3 regions of the Myceligenerans halotolerans genome follow, and region 1 is predicted to be linked to each of the others. Evidence: riboswitches for the same ligand, from Rfam matches in the RefSeq annotation. Region 1 holds a riboswitch; each other region holds the start of a gene.
The links. A riboswitch is a leader RNA that binds a small molecule or an ion and turns the genes downstream of it on or off. The one in region 1 is predicted to bind cyclic di-AMP.

Region 1 (2,257 bases):
CCGATCTGGATGAGCACGGCGATCACGGCCTCGCCGAAGCCGGACCAGAACACCGGCGTATCGGTGACGATCAGCCCCGTCACGCACGTCGCCGACGTCGCCGTGAACAGTGCCTCGACGAACGTCGCGCGCTCACCCTCGGCGGCGATCGGCAGCGAGAGCAGCAGCGTCCCGACGGCGATGGTGGCCAGGAAGCCGAGCGTGACCATCTGCCCGGGACGACGACGGAGCGCCGCGGCGCTGCTCACTTCCCGCGAGGGGCGGGACTCGCTGTATCGCACGAGTCACGACTCTAGTCGCGGCCGACGGCAGGTGGACGACCGACCCGGCGTGCCGCCGTCGTCCACCGGATGCCGGGCGATGCCGATGCGGGACGCCGGTGAACACGGGACGACGACGAGCGCCGCGGACCGTCAGGCAGAGGAGCCGACGGCGCCGCGGCGCTCGCGATGCAGTATGCGTGCCGGACGCGACCGCGTCAGGCCACAGGTGTCAGATGACGCGGATGAAGACGGGGTTGTTCTGCCACATCTCGGTGTAGCGGCCGGGAAGCCCGGTCTGGTACCACTCCATGACCATCCCGTTGCCCGCGTACAGGGCCACGTGCCCGGGGCTCCAGACGATGTCGCCGGGCTGCGGGTCGTAGACCTGGTAGCCGGAGTTGAGCATCGCCGAGGAGGAGTGCGGCAGCGGGATGCCGTACAGGCCGTACACGTACTGGATGAAGCCCGAGCAGTCGAAGGCGCCGGGGGTGGAACCGCCCCAGACGTACGCACCCGAGAGGTAGTTGTAGGCCGTGTTCGTGATCTGGATGTTGAGCGGCGTGGGCGGGGGCTCGGGCGCCGGGGTCACCTCGACGAGTCCCTCGACCTTGGTGCTGCCGTCGGCGGTGACGGTGGCACCCTCCACGTCGAGCTTGACGTTGTGTCCGACCGAGACCATCCCGGCCTGACCGACCGCCTGGCCGGCGGTCTCCTTGAGCGCGTCCAGGTTCAGGCCGTCCATCTTCGCGGAGGTCTTGACGTCGCTGGATGCCGGGGCGGCGTGGGAGGTCGTGGCGAAGGTCGAGACCAGGACACCGCCGGCGGCGACGGCCAGGGCACCGCGGCGAGCGGCCGTGCTCGCGTTCTCGGAGGCGGTGCGGGCAATGATCGTGAGGGGGGTTGTGGCCTTGCGGTCCGCGCGATGGCGTCCGCGCTGGGTGGCGTTGGTCACCGTTGTTCTCCTGTACCCGCCTACGAAGTGAGCTGTCGGGTTCGGGTGGGAGATGCTCACCCGGCCGAGCAGATGTGGGGGTCCTGCTCGGCTTCACCCCTAGGACGTCGGCCCTTCGGAACTCCTGCGAGTTCCGCCGGTCCACCGTCCGGAGATGGTTCCCCCGTCCCTGCCATGGTCATCCTGGGTCACGATGCGGTGGCAGGGCTCGGCGTCCGCCTCGTGACTTCACCCGTTCAGGCGAAGCGTGACTCAAGGTACACACCTTCGGCGGAAAAGTCACGAACGTGTCACGCAGAGTGGGAATCGGCGCAGGATGGCCATTTTTGCCGGAAATTTCACCCGGTTCGGCGACACCTGTCACGCCGGTTCCGCTACGGTGCGCGCCATGTCCAACGGCGCGACCGACACGGTGACCGCAACGCTCACGTCGAACGACCTCCCCGCACGGGTCTCCGGATGGTGGATCCTGCCGATCAGCGCCGTCCTCTGGTGGGCCGTCGGCTTCCTGCCATGGATCCTGCACGAGGTGTCCCAGGCCCTCGGCATCCAGTCGGCCTCGCTCGAAGAGATCGACGCGTTCACGCCGATACCGCTCGCGGCCGAGGATGCCGTCGCCTCCCTGGTCACGATGAGCGTCATCGGAGGGGTGCTGGCCGGGGCGAGCGCGCGGCTCGCGCGGCACCGCGGAGGCGGGGCCGTGGCCGCTGTGTGCGGGACGTTGCTGGCGCTCGCCGCCGCGGGCGGGGGCGCCTGGTGGCAGGTCAATGCGGCCGACGGGGCCGACGAGGCCAAGGCCGACGCCCTGCTGGCCATCGCCGTGTGCGGGACGGTCCTGGGCCTGGTGCTCGGTCTGCTGGCCGCGCTGGCCCCGGCTCCGGTGCGCGCGGCGGCGTTCGCTCTGCCGGTCGTGCTCGCCGACGGATGGTTGTGGGGGCTGCTGCCCGGGCACTCGGCCGTCCCGCAGGGGACCTGGTGGATCTTCGCGGTGGCGCTCGGCATCGCGCTCGGGCTCGGTGTGGACCGCAACCCGTTGCAGATG
Region 2 (2,257 bases), on a different contig from region 1:
CGTCGACGAGCCGGCCGAGCATCTCGACGCGAAGGCGGCCGACGACGTCGTCCGTGTCCTCGCCGAGCATGCCCGCGCCACCGGGACCGCCGTCGTCCTGGCGACGCACCGCCCGGTCCCGGCGGGCCTGGCCGACCACGAGATCAGCCTCACGCTCCACGGCTGACGCCGGGCGGACCCGCGCCGGACGCAGCCGCGCGCCGGACCCGGACCGCGCCGTCACTCCCCCGTCATGCCGTCGATCTGCTCTCGTGCCGCGTCCAGGTGGCCCGCGTGCCGGGCGTACTCCTGGAGCACGTGGAACGCGATCCACAGCAGCGTGGGCGGCGTCTCGCCCGAGGTGAACCGGCCGCCGGTCGCGCCGCGCTCGGCCAGGTCGTGGGCGGCCAGAACCTGCCTGGTCCGGGCGCCGCCGTCGTGCAGGCGCCGCAGCCAGTCGTCGAGGTCCGCGTCGCCCGCCGGGACCGCCCACGGCCCGTGCGGGTCCCCGCCGGCGTGGTCACCCCACGGTTCGGACACGCCCTCCGCCAGAAACCCCCACACGAACCACCGCCGTTCCATGTGCACGAGATGCACAAGCAGTTCCAGCGGCGACCACCCGGACTCCAGCGGACGTTCGGCGAGCCCTGCGGGGCCCAGACCTCGGGCCTTGCGCTCGACCACGCCCCGGTAGTAGTCCAGGTACGCCACGAACTGCTCGGCGGGGTCAGGGGAATCCACACGCGGTTCGACGTCGGAGAGCGGCATGTCGCCACCATAGGAGATTCCGGGAGCGGGCGGCATTTTGCCGGCATGACCTGCGATGACACACCGTTTCGCACGCGTCCGACATGCAGGCGAAAACCTTCGCGTAACCAATTCGTGACATCCGGCGCGATCCTCTGTACTGTCATCACCGAGCCGCGGACCCAGACCGCGGCTCCGGATCCGGCCGCCGAGCCCCGCCACCGGATCTGCCCAGCGAAAACATGGCGGGGACGGGGGAACCAGGTAGTACGGGCCACGGCCCTTGGGGTGAAGCCTCCTTCGGGAGGCCGGGTGATCTCCCATCCGAACCCGACAGCTCACCTCGCAGGCGTCGGAGGAGAAAGTGGCTACGATCACGCCCGAAACCAGCCGTCCGTCCCGTCGCGGTCGCCACCGCGCGGAGCGCCCCACCATCACCCCCCTGACCGGCGTGAGTGAGGCCGCCGCCAGGACGGGCGCCATCGCCGCCGTCACGGGTGGCATGCTCGCGTCCGTGTTCTCGTCGAGTGCGGGCGCGGCCCCTGCCGCCGAGAACAGCAAGCAGACCGTCGACTACGGCAAGGCCGACGCCCGCGTCGCCGACGCCCTGGCCGACGAACTCGTCAGCCAGGTCAAGGTCTCCCCGCAGGCCGAGACCGTCGTCGAGACGAGCACCATCAAGGTCACCCCGTACGCGGAGACCCCTGAGGGCAAGGCCGAGGCGAAGCGCATCGCCGAGGAGGAGCGCCAGGCGGAGCTCGAGAAGCAGCGCCAGGCCGAGCTCGAGGCACAGCGCCAGGCGGAGCTGGAGGCCCAGGCCGCAGCCGAGGCGGAGGCGGAGGCCACGGCAGCCGCCGAGGCCACCACGTCCACCTCGACCGGTTCCGCGACGGGCCAGCAGGCCGTGAACCTGGCGATGGAGCTCGTCGGCACGCCGTACGTGCTCGGCGGGTCCACCCCGTCGGAGGGCCTGGACTGCTCCGGCCTGATCACCTACGTGTACGGCCAGCTGGGCGTCACCAACCTGCCCCGCACGTCGGGCGACCTGCGCTACGCCGGAACCGTCGTCTCGGACCCGCAGCCCGGCGACATCGTGTGGACCTCGGGCCACGTCTCCCTGTACGCCGGCAACGGCATGATCGTCGAGGCCGTGCAGCCGGGCACGCCGCTGCGCTACACGACGATGTGGCAGTCGAACCCGACGTTCGTCCGGGTCGCCTGAGCGCTCACCCGAGGGCCGGCACGCGACCACGTCGTTCTGGTCGATGGCTGCGATCCCACCGACCGAGATGGCGTGGTCGGCGCCGGCGGGAGGCATTCGTCCCGGCCGGCTGTTCGGCAGATCAGGGCTCGACGTCCTGGTCGCCCGTCGGACAGCCGGTCGGTATGTCTCGATGACGCGATGCACAAGCGCCCGGCCGGCTCCGGACGCTACAGTCCCCGCGTGAAGATTCTCCTGCCCGACGTCGCGTTCGATCTCGGGTTCCGGCAGTACCTGGACGACGACGTACGGCAGGCCCTGGGCAACGCC
Region 3 (2,257 bases), on a different contig from region 1:
CCGGGTGCGGAACGCCGTCGTCCCGCTGGTGCAACGCCGGGTCCCGTACGTGTACCCGGCCGCCTACGAGGGCGCCGAGACGCGCCCGGGCCTCTACGTCACCGGGGAGGTCCCGTCAGCCCAGCTGTTCCCCGCCATCTCGCGGCTCCGGGCAGAACTCGGTGTCCGGAACTGGTATGTGGTCGGCGACGACTACGCGTGGCCGAGGCGCACGTTCCAGGCGCTGTCCACGCAGGTCTCGTCGCTCGGGGTGGAGTTCGCCGGCGCCCGGTTCCTGAACGAGCAGGGGGCGAGCGCCGCCCAGCTCGGCGCCGTGGTGCACGACGTCGAGGCGTCGCGTGCCGACGGGGTGCTGATGCTGATGGTCGGGCAGAACGCGGTCCGGTTCAACCGGGTGTTCGCCCGGCAGGGTCTCGACGAGCGGATCGTGCGCCTGAGCACGCTCATGGAGGAGAACATGCTCATGGGCAGCGGCGCCGGCGGGACGGAGAACCTCTACTCGACCGGGGGCTGGTTCCGGAGCCTGGCGACAGGCGGGGCGCTCGACCTGATCGGGCGCTACACGGCCCACCACGGCGTGCACGCCCCCGCGGTCGGGGCGGCGGCCGAGGCCTGCTACGAGGGCATCTTCGCGCTGCGCACCATCATCGAGCGGGCCGGGAGCGCGGCGGTGGCCGCGACCGACCGGTCGGTGGACGGCGTCGTGTACGAAGGCCCGCGCGGTCCGATGCGGTTCCAGGGCAACCACGCCGAGCACCGCCTCTACATCGCCCGGGCCGACGGGTTCGACTTCGACCTCATGGGTGAGCTGTGAACTGGGCGAACTCCGGGCGCCGCCCCCGGCCCGCGTGATGACGGCCGGCCCCGCTCGACGTCGCGGTGTGACTTATCCCATGGAGAACAATCCGGTCAAGTCATACCTGGGCGGACTCGGAACCCGTGACCCGATTGTGACTTCCCGGCCCGCCAGGGTTACGGTCGGTCCCGCTCACGGCACTCCGTGAGCGCTCGAGGCGGACGCCGAACCCTGTCACCGCCCCGGGATCTGCAAACCAGATGACAGGGGCGGGGGAACCAACGCAAGCGGGCGCCATCGGCGCCCTTGGGGTGAAGCCGCACGGGTAGTGCGGCCGGGTCACTCTCCGATCCGAATCCGACAGCTCACCTCGCAGGCGCCGGGAGAACCACACGTGACCACTCGCACGCCCGGGCGCCATCGCGCTGCCCGAAATCCCCTCACCCCGCTGACCCCGCTCACCCGTGCCGCCGCACGCGGCATCTCCGGCGTCGCGCGCCGTGGCGCGCTCGTCGTCGCCGGATCAGGTCTGGCCGTCTCCCTGCTCAGCATCCCCTCGGATGCGGCGCCGGCGGCCGACGCCGGCCCGACCACCGCCGAGCTCCAGGCCGTGACGGGGTCCGTCGAGGCCGCGGCCGCGCAGGACGCGGCCGCGCAAGATGTGGCTGCGCAGGACGTGGCCGCCGCCCCCGCCGTCCGAGTGGCTGCCGACAGCAGGCTCACCCTGGAGACCGGGACGATCAAGGTGACGCCCGCACCCGAGCCGGAGCCTGAGCCAGAACCCGAGCCGGAGCCGGAGCCGGTCGAGGCCGCAGAGCCCGTCGAGGAGGAGGCCCCCGCCGCCACCGAGCAGCCCGCCGAGCCGGTCGAGAAGGCCGTCCCGGCCACCGCCGCCGGCTCCGAGGTGGTCTCCATCGCCATGCAGTACCTCGGCGTGCCGTACGTCTGGGGCGGCTCGACCCCCGCAGGGTTCGACTGCTCCGGGTTCACGTCGTACGTCTACGCCCAGGTCGGCGTCACCCTGCCGCGCACCTCCTCGGAGCAGCGCTACGCCGGCACCGTGGTCTCCGCCGCCGAGGCCCGGCCGGGCGACCTCATCTGGTCCCCCGGCCACATCGCCATCTACGCGGGCGACGACATGCAGGTCGAGGCCCCGGTCCCGGGCGAGACCGTGCGCTACACGAAGATCTGGCAGTCGAGCCCGACCTTCATCCGCGTCGGCTGACACCGGCCGACCACGCTCCACCACGAGGGCCCGCACCACGACGGTGCGGGCCCTCGTGGGCTCTGATGCGGGTCACTCGCCGCGACGAACGCGAGCGCCGCGCCGACGGCCGCCGTCAGCGGCGGCGTGAACCACGACGCGGTCCCCGAGCGCCGCTCCGGGCCACCCCGGCCGATGCCGGGCGCCCGGGTCGATCGAGAGCGCGCAGCGGACCCCGCGCCCTCGCGCGGGCGGGA

Region 2: it holds a riboswitch for cyclic di-AMP, as region 1 does, so the genes downstream of both, ACYVK5_RS15825 (C40 family peptidase) here and ACYVK5_RS01370 (C40 family peptidase) in region 1, are expected to answer to the same signal.
Region 3: it holds a riboswitch for cyclic di-AMP, as region 1 does, so the genes downstream of both, ACYVK5_RS17205 (C40 family peptidase) here and ACYVK5_RS01370 (C40 family peptidase) in region 1, are expected to answer to the same signal.

What each region holds. Positions count from the first base shown of each region.
Region 1 is NZ_BAAGRL010000004.1:89,165-91,421, forward strand. Features, by position in the region: gene ACYVK5_RS01365 (TrkH family potassium uptake protein) at 1-281, opposite strand, end outside; gene ACYVK5_RS01370 (C40 family peptidase) at 493-1,215, opposite strand; cyclic di-AMP (ydaO/yuaA leader) riboswitch at 1,218-1,426, opposite strand; gene ACYVK5_RS01375 (hypothetical protein) at 1,604-2,257, shown strand, end outside.
Region 2 is NZ_BAAGRL010000023.1:94,821-97,077, reverse strand. Features, by position in the region: gene ACYVK5_RS15835 (amino acid ABC transporter ATP-binding/permease protein) at 1-166, shown strand, start outside; gene ACYVK5_RS15830 (mycothiol transferase) at 220-747, opposite strand; cyclic di-AMP (ydaO/yuaA leader) riboswitch at 945-1,093, shown strand; gene ACYVK5_RS15825 (C40 family peptidase) at 1,091-1,948, shown strand; gene ACYVK5_RS15820 (NAD(P)-dependent oxidoreductase) at 2,171-2,257, shown strand, end outside.
Region 3 is NZ_BAAGRL010000025.1:130,045-132,301, reverse strand. Features, by position in the region: gene ACYVK5_RS17210 (substrate-binding domain-containing protein) at 1-814, shown strand, start outside; cyclic di-AMP (ydaO/yuaA leader) riboswitch at 1,009-1,187, shown strand; gene ACYVK5_RS17205 (C40 family peptidase) at 1,191-2,021, shown strand.